3 regions of the Shewanella sp. SM74 genome follow, and region 2 is predicted to be linked to each of the others. Evidence: predicted binding sites of a transcription regulator. Region 2 holds the regulator's gene; each other region holds the start of a gene.
The links. Region 2 encodes MetJ, which represses methionine synthesis genes. Its sites were predicted from a motif close to TAGACGTCTAGACGTCTA; they were not measured.

Region 1: a site for MetJ is predicted at 2,877-2,894, ahead of msrA (peptide-methionine (S)-S-oxide reductase MsrA). Genes of this name have one in related genera too.
Region 3: a site for MetJ is predicted at 2,263-2,280, ahead of serA (phosphoglycerate dehydrogenase). Genes of this name have one in related genera too.

The regions. Positions count from the first base shown of each region.
Region 1 covers NZ_JAKKRZ010000029.1:12,299-18,753, reverse strand. Annotated here, with positions in the region: gene seqA (replication initiation negative regulator SeqA) at 3-545, shown strand; gene pgm (phosphoglucomutase (alpha-D-glucose-1,6-bisphosphate-dependent)) at 619-2,271, shown strand; gene msrA (peptide-methionine (S)-S-oxide reductase MsrA) at 2,385-2,864, opposite strand; gene astE (succinylglutamate desuccinylase) at 3,195-4,229, shown strand; gene L5M49_RS20775 (thiamine pyrophosphate-dependent dehydrogenase E1 component subunit alpha) at 4,392-5,570, shown strand; gene L5M49_RS20770 (alpha-ketoacid dehydrogenase subunit beta) at 5,574-6,455, shown strand, end outside.
Region 2 covers NZ_JAKKRZ010000007.1:195,682-202,136, forward strand. Annotated here, with positions in the region: gene L5M49_RS09800 (bifunctional aspartate kinase/homoserine dehydrogenase II) at 1-1,682, opposite strand, end outside; gene metB (cystathionine gamma-synthase) at 1,694-2,857, opposite strand; gene metJ (met regulon transcriptional regulator MetJ) at 3,070-3,384, shown strand; gene L5M49_RS09815 (sulfite exporter TauE/SafE family protein) at 3,519-4,262, shown strand; gene nrfD (NrfD/PsrC family molybdoenzyme membrane anchor subunit) at 4,369-5,316, opposite strand; gene L5M49_RS09825 (4Fe-4S dicluster domain-containing protein) at 5,319-5,885, opposite strand; gene phsA (thiosulfate reductase PhsA) at 5,898-6,455, opposite strand, start outside.
Region 3 covers NZ_JAKKRZ010000036.1:25,306-31,760, reverse strand. Annotated here, with positions in the region: gene L5M49_RS22305 (curlin) at 1-371, shown strand, start outside; gene L5M49_RS22300 (helix-turn-helix transcriptional regulator) at 546-1,211, opposite strand; gene L5M49_RS22295 (DUF2238 domain-containing protein) at 1,606-2,214, opposite strand; gene serA (phosphoglycerate dehydrogenase) at 2,369-3,598, shown strand; gene ygfZ (tRNA-modifying protein YgfZ) at 3,753-4,715, shown strand; gene L5M49_RS22280 (two-component system response regulator) at 4,804-5,820, opposite strand; gene L5M49_RS22275 (PAS domain S-box protein) at 5,869-6,455, opposite strand, start outside.

The DNA.
Region 1 (6,455 bases), on a different contig from region 2:
TTATGAAATATATCGAAGTAGATGAAGAGCTCTATCGTCATATTGCCAGCAAAACAGAACGAATTGGTGAGAGCGCCTCTGACATTCTTCGTCGATTACTCGGCCTGTCCGTCGATGCGGTCGAACAACCCCAGCCTTTGGCGATTAGCCAACCCAGTCTTGAAGCTGAACCTATTCAGCCCATCGCGGCGCAAACAGTGCCAGCAGTGAATGATTTTAGTCGCTTAGTCGATGAACATCAGTTATCGCAGCAAAAAGGCGCAGTAGGTCGTTTTCTGTTTTTGCTCGAAAGTTTGTATCAATTAGCCCCAGAGCAATTCTCACAAATTTTGCAGATCCAAGGGCGCGATCGTTTGTATTTTGCTCGCTCTAAGGAGCAACTGCTCGAAGCGAGTGCTTCGGCTAACCCAAAAGAAATTGGTGCAAGTGGTTTCTGGGTAACGAGTAACAACAATACCGCCAAGAAACGCACTATTTTATCGGAAGTTTTAGTGCAATTTGGTTGTGATGCGACAGTAGCAGCGGGCATCGCCGAGCGCGTTTAATCCTCGGGTGAGCCTGGTTAGTACGACATTTTTCTACTTTTTCTAATTGTAATTGAGTGCAGGAGAGCCATAGGTGGCAATACATCAAAGGGCAGGACAAATCGCTAATCAGACGGATCTGGTCAATATTCCAAAACTGATGAGCCATTATTACAGCATCACGCCAAATATGGATGACGTACAACAACGCGTCACCTTTGGCACTTCTGGGCACAGAGGCTGCGCTTCCAATGGCAGTTTTAACCAACAACACATTTGGGCGATTACCCAAGCTGTGGTTGACTACCGTCAATCGGCAAATATCGATGGGCCGCTGATCCTTGGGATTGACACCCATGCGTTATCCTATGCGGCCTATTTGTCGGCAATTGAAGTGCTGGCGGCAAATAAAGTCACAGTGAAAATCCAACAGAACGATGGATTTACGCCAACGCCAGTGGTGTCCCATGGGGTTATTTGCGCCAATCGTGAAGCCAATATTACGGGGGCGGCCCTGTCCGATGGTTTGATCATTACGCCTTCCCACAATCCGCCTCAAGATGGTGGGATTAAATACAATCCACCCCATGGTGGACCGGCCGAAGGTAATATCACCGCTTGGATTGAATCGCGGGCCAATGATTACTTGCGCCAAGCGTTAGCTGGCGTGCAAAAATTAGCGTATGCCGAAGCGCTGGCATCAGGCTATGTCAACGCCATTGATTTGATCACGCCTTATGTGGCTGATTTAGACAATGTCATCGACATGCAGGCGATTGCCAACGCTAAGCTGCGTATCGGTGTGGACCCGCTCGGTGGTTCAGGGATTTTCTACTGGGCTCCGATTGCCGCGCGTTATGGGCTCGATATCACCTTAGTTAATGATAAAGTTGACCCAAGCTTTAGCTTTATGCCGCTGGATAAAGACGGCAAAATCCGCATGGATTGCTCGTCTCCCTATGCGATGGCAGGGTTACTCGCCCATAAAGAATCTTATGATTTATGCCTTGGTAACGATCCTGACTATGACCGTCACGGCATTGTCTGCCCTGGTACCGGCTTGATGGACCCTAATCACTACCTTGCGGTCGCTATCGATTATTTACTGACGCACAGACCGGATTGGAGCGATAGCTTAGCAATAGGTAAAACCTTAGTATCGAGTGCGCTTATCGATAGAATCTGTGCTTTCCACGGCAAAAAATTACTCGAAGTGCCTGTGGGATTTAAGTGGTTTGTCGATGGTTTAGCCGAAGCCACCATCGCCTTTGGCGGTGAAGAGAGCGCTGGCGCGGCATTTTTACGCCGTGATGGCACAACGTGGTGCACGGATAAAGACGGCTTCATTTTAGGGTTACTTGCCGCAGAAATTCTTGCGGTGACAGGTAAAACTCCAGGTCAACGCCATCAAGAGCTAGTAAAACAATTTGGCCAAAGTTTCTATAAGCGTATCGATAGCCCAATCAGTCTTGAAAACAAGGCCAAATTTGCGTTATTGAATGCAGAAACCTTAAATGCCACTGTGCTTGCGGGTGAGGCAATCGAAAACGTGTTAACTCATGCGCCGGGCAATAATGCGGCCATTGGTGGCATCAAAGTGACTACGGCGAATGGTTGGTTTGCGGCGCGTCCATCGGGCACGGAAGCGTTATTTAAGATCTACGGCGAGAGTTTTATCAGTGAGCAGCATTTAGCTGAAATCATCAAAGATGCGCAGGCATTAATTGATAAGGCGCTGAACGCTTAATGCAGCAGTAGGTTTATAAAGTATCAAAAACAAACGCACTCAGATTTGAGTGCGTTTTTGTTTGTGTCTAATGTCAGTTATGAGTAGTTGATCTCATGCTGATTTGACTGTATTTAGTACTCGATATGACAACTCGGTAAGTTATTCTTATCAATGTAATTTTGGTGATATTCCTCTGCCACATGGAACTGTTGTAATGGTACTATTTCAGTCACGATATGGCGCAATCCCCAACGACCTGAGCGGGCAAAAGCTAACTTTGAGGCTTCTGCGGCCACTTTTTGCTCACGGTCGTGGAAGAAAATGGTGCTGCGATATTGGGTGCCAATATCTCCGCCTTGCATGTTCAGACTCGTTGGGTTGTGGTTTTTCCAAAATACATCGAGCAAGTTTTCATAACTGACAAGGGCAGGGTCAAATTCCACTTGCACCACTTCGGCATGGCCCGTTTTGCCTTTTTTGACTTCTTCATAGCTCGTCGCCGCATTATTGCCGCCCATATAGCCGCAGGTGGCATTGGATACGCCGTTCACTTGTCTAAAAAAATACTCTACGCCCCAGAAACAGCCGGCACCAAAGGTTGCTAACGCCATAATTAAATCCAATAGAAGTCTAGATGGCTAAGGATTGTGATAAAACTTGAGTGCAAAAGCAAGCCTCAAGCTGGAATATTTATCATGGGAAATTCTTAGGGAATGTCCTAAGAATTTAACAATCAGCTTAGTTGAATGTCATTCCGCTTAAAACTGGGTCCTACGGCAATAAATGTCTGAGAACAGCACTAAAAACATGTGTTAGTATTGAAGCCGTTTTTTAGGTGCGAGTGAGATTAACCGCGGTGAGATAAATGCTTAAGTGGTTATTACTGCCTGTACTTATGCTATTGCGCCAATACTGTTACACATCATTATAAGGAGAATTCTGTGTTACAAGCTCTGTTAGATTCAAAGGATTTTTTAGCGCTCACCTTAGCCCATCCTGAACAGTTCGATGGCGAATTTTCATTTAACTTAGGCGATCATACTCAAGTGGAAGTGTGGGATACCGGTGTTATTGTTTTCGAACCAATACAGAATGAAGGAAAAGATATTGTGCTTTCCTGCGGTGTTCACGGTAACGAGACCGCGCCCATTGAACTCTGCAATGGCTTAATTAAGCAGCTTTTACAGCAAAAGATCATCGCGAAACAGCGCACTTTATTCCTGATTGGTAATCCATTAGCGATTAATAACGGCACGCGGATTATCGATGAGAATATGAATCGTCTCTTTAGTGGTGAGCATTCCAATCCACCAGGGTTAGTGAACCCTGAGCGAGTACGCGCCAAAAAACTCGAAGCCTATGTCGACCGTTTTTATACCGCGGTTGCCGATGGTCGTCAGCGCATTCATTATGATCTGCACACGGCGATGCGCGCCTCGAAGCATGAAAAGTTCGCTATTTATCCCTATCGTCCAGGGCGCGCCTTTAGCGGCGAGCAAATCATGTTTCTAGCCGCAAGCGGCGTTGATACGGTACTTTTTCACCACGAACCGACCACGACCTTTAGCTATTTTTCCTCCGAACACTACGGCGCCGATGCCTTTACCATTGAGCTTGGCAAGGTGTATCCCATGGGCCAGAACGACATGACGCGTTTTATCGCCACCCATGAAATGTTCATGCGCTTGATCACCGCTAAGCCGTTGGCGCTGGATGAATTTGATGCCGATTTGGTTAACTTGTACCAAGTGTGCCGCGTCATCAATAAACATTTCGATGATTTTGAATTTACCTTCGCAACTGATGTCGAAAACTTCAGAGCTTTCCCGAAGGGCTTTGTTTTAGCGCGGGAAGGTGGGCAAGAAATTAAAGTGGAGCACGAGTTTGAGTCTGTCGTGTTCCCTAATGCCAAAGTGCCTATTGGCAATCGCACTGTGATTTGCCTGATCCCTGCGGTGAATGCGGACGTGCGTTAGGCTTGTAAAGCAATATATACATGCGTGGCAGGGATAACTTGTGGTTTGAGCTATGCCAATGGTTGATAGGTAGTTTACGTTAACGTAATGTCCGTCGGGCATATTCGTATAAACAGACGCATCAAAACGCTTTGATGCGTAATGAGATAACAAGAGCACAATATGAGCAAAGCAACACTCAACACTGATACAGTGCACCGTGTCGGCTTCTTGGATAAGGCATCGCTACACATTCCTATCCTTCGAATTCTACAAGCCGACGGCACCACTTATGAAACCGCGGTTTTGCCTGTGATAGATGAAACCTTAGCCACTAAAATTTACGATACCTGTGTATTCACTCGGGTACTTGATGAACGTATGCTTGGCGCCCAGCGTCAAGGGCGCATCAGCTTCTACATGACCTGTACGGGTGAAGAAGCGGCTATTGTCGGCAGTGTGGCCGCACTCGATCAAGAAGATGTGATCCTCGCGCAATATCGCGAGCATGCGGCGCTGCGTTATCGTGGCTTTACTACTGAACAGTTTATGAATCAGATGTTCAGTAACGAGAAAGATCTTGGTAAAGGTCGCCAAATGCCAATCCATTACGGCAGTGCGGCATTGCATTATCAAACGATTTCTTCACCTTTAGCCACGCAAATCCCGCAGGCGACTGGTGTGGGCTACAGCTTAAAAATGCAAGGTAAGCGCAAAGTCGCGGTTTGTTATTTTGGCGAAGGCGCTGCATCGGAAGGGGACTTCCATGCCGGTCTAAACATGGCCGCGGTACTGAAATGCCCAGTGATTTTCTTCTGTCGTAACAATGGCTACGCGATTTCTACCCCCACTGAAGAGCAGTTTGCCGGTAACGGTATTGCCAGCCGTGGTGTCGGTTATGGCATGCACACCATTCGTGTTGATGGTAATGACATGTTGGCCGTGTTAGCGGCAACCCAGCAAGCCCGTGCCTATGCGATTGAGCATAATGCCCCAGTGCTGATTGAAGCCATGACTTACCGTCTCGGCGCACACTCTTCTTCAGACGATCCCTCAGGTTATCGCTCGAAAGATGAAGAAGCCAAGTGGCAGCAACACGATCCGGTTAAACGCTTCAAATTATGGCTTATCAACAAAGGTTGGTTGGCTGAAGCGGATGATGTGAAACTGCATGAAAAATATCGTGAAGAAGTATTGGCTGCGGTAAAAGTGGCTGAAAAAATTCCTGTGCCTATGCTGGATGAAATTATTGAAGATGTGTACGACAAGCCGACGCCAGTGCTGAAAAAGCAACTCGCCGATCTTAAAGAACATATCAAGAAATATCCGCAAGCCTATCCAAAAAGTGCAGGGAGACTATAAGCCGTGGCTGAAATGAATATGTTACAGGCCGTCAATGAGGCCTTGTCGATTGCCATGCAAGCCGATGAACGCATGGTGGTTTTTGGTGAAGATGTGGGCCACTTTGGCGGGGTATTTCGCGCCACCTCCGGTCTTCAAGAAAAATTCGGTCGCGCTCGCTGCTTTAATACGCCGCTGACAGAGCAAGGTATTGCCGGTTTTGCCAATGGTTTAGCCTCAAATGGCATGACCGCCGTGGCTGAAATTCAATTCGCCGATTATATCTTTCCGGCGTTTGATCAAATCGTTAACGAGTCGGCTAAGTTCCGTTACCGTAGCGGTAATGAGTTCGATGTCGGTGGATTAGTGTTCCGTACGCCCTATGGCGGCGGTATCGCGGGCGGCCATTATCACTCTCAATCACCCGAAGCTTATTTTACCCAGACACCGGGATTAAAAGTGGTGGTGCCACGTAACCCTGAGCAAGCCAAAGGTCTGCTGTTGGCGTCAATCCGTGACAAAAATCCGGTGATCTTCTTTGAGCCTAAGCGTTTATATCGTGCATCGGTTGGCGAAGTGCCAGCGGGCGATTATGAAATTGAACTGGGTAAGGCTGAAGTGGTTCGCGAAGGTAAAGACATCACCTTAGTGGCGTGGGGCGCGCAAATGGAAATCCTTGAAAAAGCCGCCGACATGGCCGCTAAAGAAGGGATCTCCTGTGAAGTTATCGATTTACGCACCTTGTCACCCTGGGATATCGATACCGTTGCCGATTCAGTCAAAAAGACCGGACGTTTACTGGTTAACCATGAAGCGCCATTAACCGGTGGTTTTGCTGGTGAGATAGCGGCGACGATTCAGCAAGAATGCTTCTTGTATTTAGAGTCACCCATCAGCCGCGTTTGT
Region 2 (6,455 bases):
AGTGGACCCGAGCCCGCAAGTTTATTCGCGCTCACCACATGGATGCCACGCTCGAACAGTTCTGGATATTGCAGCGTCAAACTGGCGCTGGCACTGATATCTAAGGCCACCAGCTCATCGCAGTTAACTTGCTCTAATTGCTCGAATAAATGTTCATACTGCCAAGGCGTTGCTTCAGTATTAAACTCTGTTTGCCACGCGGCAAGATTAATCCCAGTGGATTTAATCAAGGCTTTACTCGAACTGACTAAACCGACTAACTCAACACTGGCTTCGAGTTCATGGTCCAGTGATGGTGAAACCGACTTAAACAGATCGATCCAAGCCTCACCGATATTACCCACACCGAGCAGCAGGACGCCAATGCGTTTACGCGGACCAGCGCAGCGACGGTGGACTTTTTGGGTTAACAGATTCACCTGTGACTGAGGCACTAACGTCACTAAACTTAAATCGCCACTGAACAAAGGTTTAGCATCACGGCTCAGCAAACGCGCGAAGCTGCGGCGATAATGTTCGGCGTCGGCACTCACTAATGCGACTAAACCAAAATCTGTGTTGATCTGCTGCTCGCTGATCCCTAATGCTTCTGCCTCGGCATCGAGTAATCTTTGAACTTGTTTTTGATTCTCAGCGGTATAGGCAAGTTCAACTCTTTGATGGGCAGAGGTCCAATGGGCCAATGGCGTTAAACCCGCGGCAATCAATAAATCTAATAAACGAGTTAACTCCCCCGTGAGTTTAAAGCCAAACAGGACGACAGCATTGAGATTAGTCACCACAGGCGCGCTCGCCGACGAACTGTGGGGTGCGATTAAGGTGAAGTCGGTGTGCGATGCATAACTTGAACGCACCGCTAAGCTCACTTCGGTATTGAATAACGGCTGCAGAGTGCGCGAATGCAATACTGGCGAGCCCAAACGCGCTAGGCGATCGGCTTCGGCAAGTGACATGCTTTTCAGTAACTTGGCATCGTTGATTTTATTAGGATCGGCGTTGAATACCCCTTCCACATCGGTCCAAATGGTCACGCGCTCGATATCGGCGAGACTAGCAATCAGGCTGGCGCTAAAATCTGAACCATTACGGCCAAGTAATAGGGTATCGCCACGCTCGTTAGCGCAGATAAAACCTGTGATCACTAAGCGTTCATTGGGATGCGCGGCTAATAGGGCTTGTACTTTAGCGCGGGATTCTTGTACCCGAATTTGTGGCACAGCGGCTTCATCGGCCACTAAAATTGAACAGGCATCCACATGGCTTGCCGCCACGCCAGATTCGCGCAGTAGCGCCGCCATTAAACGTGCCGACCAACGTTCGCCAAAGCTCACCACATGGTTGATTTGGTATTCGTTGCGCTCGTCTAAGGACAACAAGCTGATGAGTTGCGCTTTATCCGTGGCCAAACGCTCACGCAGATCGCGGGCTTGTTCATTCGACAACAACTGCTCAATCAACCCCTGTTGGTAGCTGATCAGCACTTGTAACTCTTCTTGCCATAGCTGACCCGCATCACGCAGCGCTAATAATTTATACAGGAAATTCGTGCTTTTACCCGCCGCAGAGACCACCACAAGATCATCACTATGACCGTGGGTTAACAGGATATGGGCGACTCGACGATAACAATCGGCATCCGCTAAACTGGAGCCACCAAATTTATGTAAGTGACAACGTGCCATCTATTATTCCTCTACTGACAAGCCGCAACGGCGGCTAATCCTGCTTGAATATCTGCAACTAAATCGGCGGCATCTTCAATACCCACCGATAGACGCAATAGGGTGTCCTTAATACCAGCCTCGAAGCGCGCCTGCGGCTCCATGGCTCTGTGGGTCATAGTGGCGGGCACTGCCACTAAACTTTCGACGCCACCTAAACTTTCCGCCACGCTAAATAAGCTGAGTGCACCTAAAAAGGCCACCACTTCGGCCTCGCCGCCTTTGAGTTCAAAACTCAGCATAGCGCCAAAGCCCTGTTGTTGCTTGGCCGCAATGGCGTGGCCTGGGTGATCCGCAAGCCCTGGGTAATAGACTTTACTCACCACAGGGCTTTGGGTTAATACCTCAATAATACGCTGGGCATTGGTTTGATGCTCGCGAATACGCACCGCTAAGGTACGCAGGCCGCGCAGGGTCAGATAACTGTCGAAGGCTGACCCCGTTAAGCCTAGAGTGTTCGACCACCAATGTAAGCTTTCGCCGATTTGCGCGTCTTTGGCGACCACTGCGCCGCCGACCACATCGCTGTGACCATTGATATATTTAGTGGTGGAGTGGATAACGATATCCGCGCCTAACAATAGGGGTTGTTGCAATATCGGCGATAAAAAGGTGTTATCAACCACCACCAGCGCGCCGACCTCATGGCTCACCTTAGCAATGGCTTCGATATCCACCACACGCAATAACGGGTTCGATGGGGTTTCGAGCCACACCATCTTAGGATTCTGCGCAATGGCGGCGGCTAACGCTTGGCTGTCGGTTTGGTCGACCACAATGAGCTTAAACTGGCCTTTCTTCGCCAAGTTGGTAAATAAACGGTAGGAACCACCATAGCAATCATGGGGCACAACTAATAGGTCATCGGGGCCGAGTAAGGTGGTCACTAAGGTGATGGCCGCCATGCCAGTGCAGGTCACTATACCAGTGGCGCCCTTTTCTAATTGGGCTAATGCTTCGCCTAAAATGCAGCGCGTTGGGTTGCCTGAACGACTGTAATCGAATTCGCGGGGATTTTTATGACCATCGAAGGCGTAATTAGTCGACAAATAAATCGGTGGCACAACTGCACCATATTGAGTATCGCTTTCGATACCCTGACGCACTGCCAGTGTGGCTAATTGACGCTCTGCCATGGGTGGACTCCTAAATTCGGTAGACTGATAGAGATGTCTGGACGTCTAAATGTACCTAAGCCCAACGCCATCGTCAATAGGCGTGAAGACGTTTAGACGTCTGAACATAAAGAAATCTGTTTGCAATCACAAAGAAATAGTAGCAATAATTTGACTGTTGTTTGTAAGGGTTTAAAATCTGCCCCGAATTTAGCGTTATAACAGGTGAGTCAATGACTGAATGGAATGGGGAATACATCAGCCCCTATGCTGAACATGGCAAGAAGAATGAACAAGTAAAAAAAATTACTGTGTCTATTCCGCTCAAAGTGCTTAAGGTCCTCACGGACGAACGTACTCGTCGTCAGGTCAATAATTTGCGTCACGCCACCAACAGCGAGCTGTTGTGTGAGGCATTTTTGCACGCCTACACTGGTCAGCCATTGCCCAACGATGAAGATCTGTCAAAAGACAACCCAGACAGCATTCCTGCCGAAGCCAAGTTGTTGATGGATCAAATGGGAATCGAGTGGGAAGACATGGAATAGCGACTCGTCGCTTTCAAAGTCATATCACAGTGCTCATCAATAGGGATCGTTAACGATCCCTTTTTGTTTATACCCAAGCGACTTCAAACTTTAAATTTCACTATCTTGAGGTGGTTTGGGATATAGGAAATCCTATGTTTTCTATGATAGATCCACAGACACTCGCCTTAGCCTCGCTGGTCGTGTTTCTGGGCGCCTTAACCCAAAGTCTGATTGGGTTTGGGCTTGCGGTTGTAGCCAGTCCTTTGCTGTATATCGTCGATCCACAACTCGTGCCAGCGCCTGTGATTGCTATGGGTTTCTCCATCGCCCTGCTGACCTTAGTGCGTGAACGCGGCCACTTAGAATTCAATGGCCTGCAATATGCGCTCCTAGGTCGCGTGCCCGGCGGTTTTATCGGCGCGAGTTTATTGCTGTTTGCGCCTCAGCCCATACTGGGTTTATCCATCGCCGCCATTGTGACTGTCGCAGTGATCCTCAGCCTATATAAATTCAGCCTGCCAGTGAATAAGAAAACCCTCTTCGGTGCGGGCGTGGTTTCAGGGATCTTCGGCAATATCGCCGCGATTGGTGGCCCGCCGATGGCGATTCTATTATCGGGCAAAGATGCCTCGCAGTTTCGCGCCGCCCTGTCGGCCTTCTTCATTTTTAGCTCCATGATTGCACTGATCATTTTAGCAATCACTGGCTTATTAGAATTAAAACATCTGTGGCTGTCGTTGATGCTGCTACCCTCAGTGATTTTAGGTTACTTAGTCGCAGGACGATTAGTGGGCCGTGTCGATAAAGAGAAGACAAAGATGGCGACGTTAGTCCTGTGCAGTATCAGCGCCTTAGTGCTAACGGTGAAGTCGGTTATCGAGTTATTACCCCAATAAGCGTCCCGCTTGTACTGGCAAACCTTCTCAAGATTCAAACAATAAAAAAGCACTGACATTGCCAGTGCTTTTTCTTTATCTATCAATACGTAAAGCAAGCTTACACTCAGCTTAAATAGCTTTGCCCTGCGTACACAATAAAGTGTCTTAAGGCGAGTACGCCCGTTAAGCTCGCACAAGCAACCATGATCATCGCGCCCTTAGTGTGGCGAGTCGCGGCGGGTAGCAGCATAAACAGCAATGGAATACCAAAGCCGATACCGACAACACCTATCCAGAACACGCTTGCCCATAGCCCAGACGTTAACGATGCTAAGGCCGCAGCTGCCGCGCCGCCCTTGAAGTACAAGGCGCAAAACAACATGAACAGGAATAGAATTTCAATCGCCATCACAGGCAATTCTAAACCGTGCATCTTCACTAAAGTTTTGTCGTGGCTGTCAGTCTTAAACATCAGCAACGCCAGTACCGCATTTGCCGCAGCGCCCGCCGATAGACCTGACACTAAAAACAGCGCAGGCAGCACCGCAGTGTTGAGCATAGGATAGGCATTCATCGCCGAAATTAAGAAGCCAGTGTAAGCCCCTACGCCAATGGCGAGGACAAACAACAATACTTCAATCAGCCTTCGAAATGGCATAAGTAACTTAGCGATAGGTGTTAGGAAACCCAAACCCCATTTTGGTAAGTCATCCCGCAGCACAATAATGGCGTACGCAAAAGCTAAGGGAGAATACGCCAGCAGCGCCAGCACCCCGATTGCCATCACAGACTGGAAGTTATAGTGAATTAAGATCAGCCAAAAGTGGAATGGTTTGGTTAAGTCAAACACTAAGCAAGCTAGACCTAAGCTAATTGCTACAGGCCCAATAATGGCTGCCGCCTTAAGAATGCTGCTTTCAGCTCCCGCGCTGAGTTCCTTATTCGCCCAGCGTAAACCAATGCCAATCAATAAACTGCCCGCGGATAACCCCGCCATAAACAGGTAAACGGCGATGACCCAGTGCCAAGTGACAGGATCATATTGCGCCATGTCGCCCCAAGTATTGTTCATAATCAAATCCCCCCTCTTTTGGTAGGAACGCGATATACCCTAGGTTTTGTGCCCAAATGGGTTTTATCTTGGTAAGTGATTTTAGTGTTGAGCATGATGGCCACTTCACTCTGCGGATCATTGGCATCACCAAAAACCAAGGCATCGGTTGGACACACTGTCACACACGCTGGCTCTTCGCCCCGTGCTAAACGACTGTCTTTACAGAAGTTACACTTGTCCGCCGCCTTGGTTTCTGGGTTCATAAAGCGCACTTTATAAGGGCACGCTGCCACACAGTACATACAACCGACACACTTCTCGGTATGGATAGAGATAATGCCATCTTCACCCACATAGGCCGCGCCTGTTGGGCACACTTTAACGCAGGGTGCATCTTCACATTGCTGGCAAGATACCCTGTGATATTTGAAATGCAGATTGGGCATCTCACCAAAGGGGCCTTCCACACGCACTTGCAGACGAGTTACGCCTTCGGGTACGCCATTTTCACTGCGACACGCCACGTTACAAGCTTGGCAGCCGATGCACTTATTCTCGTCGTGCACCATTACATATCGTTTATTCATTTAAGCCTCCGATTAGCGCTTTGCCAGCGTGACGCCCGTGGTGTGCACTGTCATGCCACACACAGGAGCAGTCACGTGCGGTAGTAAGTTACCGCAGTGGATACCTTTGCCCGTTGCTCTGACCAACTCTTTGTTTTTAGAACCAAAGCCCATGTAAGCAAACACAGTATCTTGACGAATGCCCGGCGTGACTAAGGCATGGCCTTCTTCTGTGCCTACACTGCTGGTGAGGCGGATTGGGTCGCCATTGCTGATCCCTAACTTGCCCGCAGTAACGGGGTGAACCCACACAGCGTTATCCGACATCAGGTTAGCGAGCATAGGCACATTGTGGGTGGCGCCATTGGTGTGCACCGCCACTTTGCCTTGGATAAAGTACAACTCATCTGCTTTTTTAAGATTCACTTCGCGGAACTTGATCACCCCACGGCCCGGTGCCATGGCTTCGACTTTCGCGGAAGTGAGTTCAATCTTGCCACTAGGGGTTTTAAAGGTCAGTGCACTGGCGTAAGTGCCGTCTTCATCGGCTGGCCGCGCATTGGGGTATGCCTTAATAAACTCGGCAACCAT
Region 3 (6,455 bases), on a different contig from region 2:
TGGGTAGCGATAACGAAGTTGATGTTGAGCAAGATGGCGCTGAGAACGAAACATTGATTTCTGTTGCTGGCAACAACAATGCCGATGTCAGCGCACTTCAAAGTGGCGATCTTAACGTTATTGACCTGATTATTGAAGGTGATGAAAACACCGCGCAAATTACTCAATCAGGTAACGGTAACTGGGTAGGCGGCGATAACGACACTTCATTTGCATCAAATTCATTTGGCGTTAGCGGTGACAATAACAGCCTGTCAATCACTCAAACGGGTAATGACAACTTAGTGTTAGGTTCTCAAGCAGGCACTAACAACAGCATCAACGTGAACCAATCAGGCAATATGAACGTTGCCACTGTAGTGCAATACTAGTCAATACTGTTAAACCACCACAGCTAAACTCTTTGGTGGTGGTTTATAAAAAGGGTGTTAAACAAAAAGCGGGAATGTTTAAATAAACATTCCCGCTTTTCTATGTTGATATGCTAGTAATCATTAACATTAACCACTCACAGCGAAAAGCTAACGACCAATATCTTTAACTGACTAACTGCACAGCTCAAAGTGAGTTTGATAGGTTTGCGCCCAACGTAAAAGCTCAACCCGATTACGAGACTGGGTCTTGCGGAAAATAGAAGAAATATGCGCCTTCACTGTATGTTCGCTGATACATAACCTATGAGCGATTTCTTTATTTCTCGCACCACTCGATACGAATTGAATGATAGTGCGTTCACGGGATGTCAGCATCTGCAGCATAGCCACAGTATCAGAGGGCATTTCATTATTACCTTCTAACTTTTGTACGACACGGCGGAACATTTTGCTTAGCAAAGTTCTATCGTACCAAAGTTCCTCTGCCACCATTTTACGTAAACCCGTTAACATCAGATCCATACGTTGATCGGCAAATAAAATACCTCGAATGCCGAGTAACATTGCAGATTCTTGGTCTAAGGAGTCTCGCTCAACTTGATACAGCGCCACAGGAAAATGTGACACTAATCGCGAAGCTAACAGAGGTATCCCTTTGTTATCTAATGCTGAACCTTTTTGGGTGATCAGATAAAAACTACGGCGACTCTTGTCTAAATCCAGTTCAGCCGCATGCTTTACTATACGCGTTTTCAAACCTATGGATTCAGCGAGTAACGCTAAATGACATGGCGCGGCCATTTGGTGTAAAAAAACCAATTCATTAATTGTGCTCAATGACTCTCCTCCCTGAAAAGTATTCTCTATTGCAAAATGGTATGTTTGACTCGTCTTTTTAGTTAGATTTTTCAACATTCCATTAACCTAGTTAATTCTGACTAGTTAACGATTGAAAAACATCACCCAAATGTACTATTCCCTGTTTAATGCTAGTAGGTTCGACTAACTCACCACAATAAAATGGAATAACAGTCAAAAATACCGTTTTACTTGGCCAACGCCCAGCACCTAATACTTTCCAACTATGACGTTATCAACCCAAAGTTGCAATACAAAGAAAACACAATAACAACACTAAAGTATGACAACTCAATGTCATCACACTCACACCATATATTTCAGGGAAGAAAGTCTTACAACTCAAACAGAGAGCATCATCCACTTTTAGCCGCTAAATCCTCTGCTTGAGTCTCGCGATTTGTTTATCTTGAAAACGAGACAGTAAAGCTAACGCGACAATTGCGCCAATGAGGGCAAGAAACATGTCGGATTGGGTATCCCATACATAGCCTTGAGTCCCTAAAAAGGCTTCAGCCCCTTCGCCGGTTGCCACGGCAACCCACCATTCGATCAGTTCATAAAACGCCGAAAATGCGAGCACAAAACAAGTAGCAAGAAACGCGCACCAAGCCCCAGGTTTGACAGCTTGATTACGCAACATAATTTCACGGGCGAGCATGGCTGGGATAAAACCTTGCGCAAAATGACCCACTTTATCGTAATTATTACGTTCTGAACCCATCCAATCGGCAATCGTGTCGAATAACGGCACTTCAGCGTAAGTATAATGAGCACCTACAAACAACACACAGCAGTGTATTAAGACGAGAAAATACACTAGAGGTGTTAGTGGAAAACGTTTGCGAGTAAAGAATAAAATCGGTACAGCAATCAATGCAGGTAAGGCTTCGAGCCACCATGTGAAAGGATCTGCGGGTTTTATCGCCGACCACACCAAAACTGAGAGGTAAATACCGCACCATGCGATTTTGTTATTCAATGTTTCTTCCTCTTATGCGATATTGTTCTAAATTTAGAATATTAACTTTAGCCATCTAGCCCTCCACACTGAGCAAAAAAAGTGCTACTTTGGTGGGTGAAGGTTGTGAGCATATCATAAGAAACATTTCTATTAATTAGAGGGTACCCATATCATGGCGAAACATTCGCTGGACAAGGATAAGATCAAGATCCTGCTGTTGGAAGGCGTCCACCAATCTGCGGTCGATGTATTTGAACGTGCGGGATACACCAATATCGAATACCACAAAGCTTCCTTAAGCGATGAAGCCTTACTTGAGTCCATTAAAGATGCGCATTTTGTGGGACTTCGTTCGCGTACCCAATTAACTGCAGAGGTGCTGAAACGTGCCGAGAAGTTAATCGCGATAGGATGTTTCTGTATTGGAACCAACCAAGTTGACCTTGCCACCGCCGAATCCCTTGGTATCCCAGTATTTAACGCGCCATTCTCAAACACTCGCAGTGTTGCAGAACTAGTGATTGGCGAAATCATTATGTTGATGCGGGGTATCCCTGAACGCAACGCTATCGCTCACCGTGGTGGCTGGATGAAAACCGCAGCGGGCAGCTATGAAGTGCGTGGTAAAACCTTAGGTGTGATTGGTTACGGCCATATTGGTACTCAGCTTGGCATTCTGGCGGAAACCTTAGGTATGCGCGTCGTGTTCTTCGATATCGAAGACAAACTGCCGCTAGGTAACGCACAACAAGTCCATTCGTTGGAACTCCTATTAGCACAAGCTGATGTGGTTAGCTTACATGTCCCTGAAACTCCACAAACAAAAGACATGATAGGCGCTGCCGAGTTTGCAGCAATGAAAAAGGGCAGCATCTTTATCAACGCATCACGCGGTACTGTAGTCGATATTGAAGCTTTAACCGTTGCGTTAAAAGAACGTCACCTCGCAGGTGCCGCAATCGATGTGTTCCCCGTTGAACCACAATCGAATGACGATGAATTTATCAGTCCTCTACGCGGTTTAGACAATGTTCTACTCACGCCGCATGTCGGCGGTAGCACGGCCGAAGCCCAAGAAAACATTGGTATCGAAGTCGCGGGTAAGCTCGCTAAATACTCAGACAACGGCTCAACCGTTTCTGCGGTTAACTTCCCTGAAGTGTCATTACCAACGCATAAAGGCACCTCGCGCTTGCTGCATATTCACCAAAACCGTCCGGGCGTGTTGATCAAGATCAACCAAGCCTTCTCGGAAAAAGGCATCAACATCGCCGCCCAATATTTGCAGACCACCGCAGAAATTGGTTATGTCGTGATGGAAGTAGATACAACTCAAGCGGAAGAAGCCTTAGTTGAACTCAAAGCCATTGAAGGTACATTACGTACCCGCGTGCTGTTTTAAACTTTAAACTCCACTCGCTTTAAGCCTATCGACTAAAGCACACATATTAAGGCGCACAGATCATTCACAGATATGTGCGCCTTATGCTTTTGAGCCAACTGGAATTCCGTTACAATCTAGCCTCTCACATCGTCTTCATTTTCAGGATCTCGCTATGACTATTTCAGTTTCTACGCCCCATTGGGATCTGGACGCTACCTTGCCTCCACTTATGCTTGCCAACTTATCTCATTTGGGCCTCATCAAAGTCGTTGGAGAACAAGGCCGCAGTTTTATCCATGGCCAAGTGACCACAGACATCAGCTCATTGGCCACAGATCAATGGCGCTGGGGCGCGCATTGCGATCCTAAAGGTAAAATGCTGGCCAGTTTCAGAACCTTTGCCATTCAAGATGCACTCTTTATGTTGATGCCAAAGGATGCCATCGAAGTCGATTTACCCCAGTTACAAAAATATGCCGTGTTTAGTAAAGCCACCCTAAGCAATGCATCCGCTGAGTGGACTCTGCTCGGGGTTGCCGGTGAACAGGCAAGCCAATTCGTGAACAAACATTTTGGTGACATTCAGCAAGAGCTCACACTCATTGAAAATGGTGCGATTTTAAAAGACGCTGAACGTTTTATTTTAGTATTAACACCAGATGCCGCAGCAGCTTTAGTTGCGCAATCGGAACTGAGTGTATTTGACGCCAGTGCATGGCAAGCGTTAGAGATTGCAGCAGGTTACCCCAACCTTGCCGCCAGCCATGCCAGCCAGTACGTACCGCAGATGTGTAATCTACAAGCGGTTAACGGTATCAGCTTCAACAAGGGCTGCTACATGGGACAAGAAACCATAGCGCGAATGAAATATCGCGGTGGTAATAAACGCGCCCTGTATATTTTGCGCGGTCACACCAATCTTCAAATCAACCTAGCATCAGGCCTTGAAATCGCGATGGAAGACAGTTTTCGCCGTGGCGGTCAAATCATTGAGTTTGTACAGCGCGGCAACCAAGTCTTGTTAACCGCCGTACTTCCTAATGACACGGCTAATGATACTCAACTACGTTTTGCCGACGATGAACAATCACATTTAACGATCCAAGCCCTGCCTTACTCATTAGATGAAGCATAATACTTTGATTTAATATGATTAGTATAAAATATTGAAGCAGAATAAAGGCGCCAATGGCGCCTTTATCTTAGTCAATGCACTTCGAGCATTAATTTTCTAAATAAGTATCTCGAATAGCAATTGCTTCTGGCAGGATTTGCTTGAACTCCTCCACAAGCTTAGGATCGAAATGTTTTCCCGCTTGATTTTCAAATAGCTCCATAGTCGCTTCAATCGTCCAAGCCTGCTTGTAAGGACGCTGGGACGTCAACGCATCGAACACATCCGCAATCGCGGTGATACGCCCTTCAAGGGGAATTTCTTCGCCTACCAAGCCATTGGGGTAACCTGAACCATCCCACTTCTCATGGTGAGTTAAGGCGATACGGCGGGCCATTTGCAATAACGGATCGCTATGTTCACCAATAATTTCTGCACCTATGGCGGCGTGCTGCTGCATAATTTCCCATTCCTGCGCATCAAGTTTCCCTGGCTTTTTCAGCACAGCATCGGGCGTACCGATTTTACCAATATCGTGCATAGGCGCCGCATTAAAAATCAAGTCACAAAAGGTTGTCGGTAAGCCGAGCTTTATCGCTAATATACGGGCGTAATGGCTCATACGCACAACATGTAGACCCGTCTCGTTGTCTTTGTATTCAGCGGCACGACCAAGACGACGGATAATCTCGAAACGGGTTTCTTCTAATTCGTGGGTACGAACTTTAACTTGTTGTTCAAGTAGACGTTTTTGATCATAGAGCGCAAGATGCGTTTTAACCCGCGCTTTAACGACAGGCGCACTGACAGGCTTAGTAATGTAATCCACCGCGCCCAATGCAAAACCTTGGGCTTCATCAGCAATTTCAGATAAGGCGGTCACGAAGATCACCGGAATATGGCTGGTCAGCGGCTCTTGCTTTAGCAGCTTGCAGACTTCATAGCCATTCATACCTGGCATCATGACATCGAGCAGAATTAAGTCGGGCCGCGATTTTGTCACTAACGCTAATGCCCTTGGCCCATCGATCGCCACTTTGACTTTGTAATCATCACCTAGAATACCAATCAAAATATCGATATTCTCAGGTGTGTCATCGACGACTAATATTGTTGCTTTTTCCATTAACAACTCCACTCAATGTCACGCATTATAAATTCGCGCTACCGCTTTCTATCCTAACTGTGTAATCACATCGTCAATTAAGTCGATTGCCTCATCAAACTGATACTGGTTAATCATAGATAAAGCGGGGCTTAATGTTTGCCACATTGCACTGCTCACCTTCGGCTTTAACGCATCAATTTTTGCCACAGCACTGGCATCGGCTTCATCTAGATTCTGACGTAAGACCCGTAATGCGGCTCTCAAGTCCTCATCTGATAGCAAGTCCACCGCTTGAGGCTCGGCTTGATTCACTATCACAGGCTTAGCGTGTTCAATCGCATCGCAGATAGAGGCCACTAGCGGTTGAATTTGAACTAACTCATCTTCATAGGGCGCTTTCTCTGTTAAATGCAACTCAAGCAAACGCGCTAATTCCACCAATTTTGCCGAACTTAAATTGCCCGCTAAGCCTTTAAGGGTGTGGGCGATACGCACGGCATCTTCGACTTGATTCGCCGCGATGGCTTTGCGAACCTGCTCCACGACATTACGTTGACTGCTCACGAAACGATCAAAGATTCGTTGATAAAGACGCGTCGAATGCTGTACCAGTTGCAAACCTCTATCGATATCCAACTCAGGGTGTTCTGGCC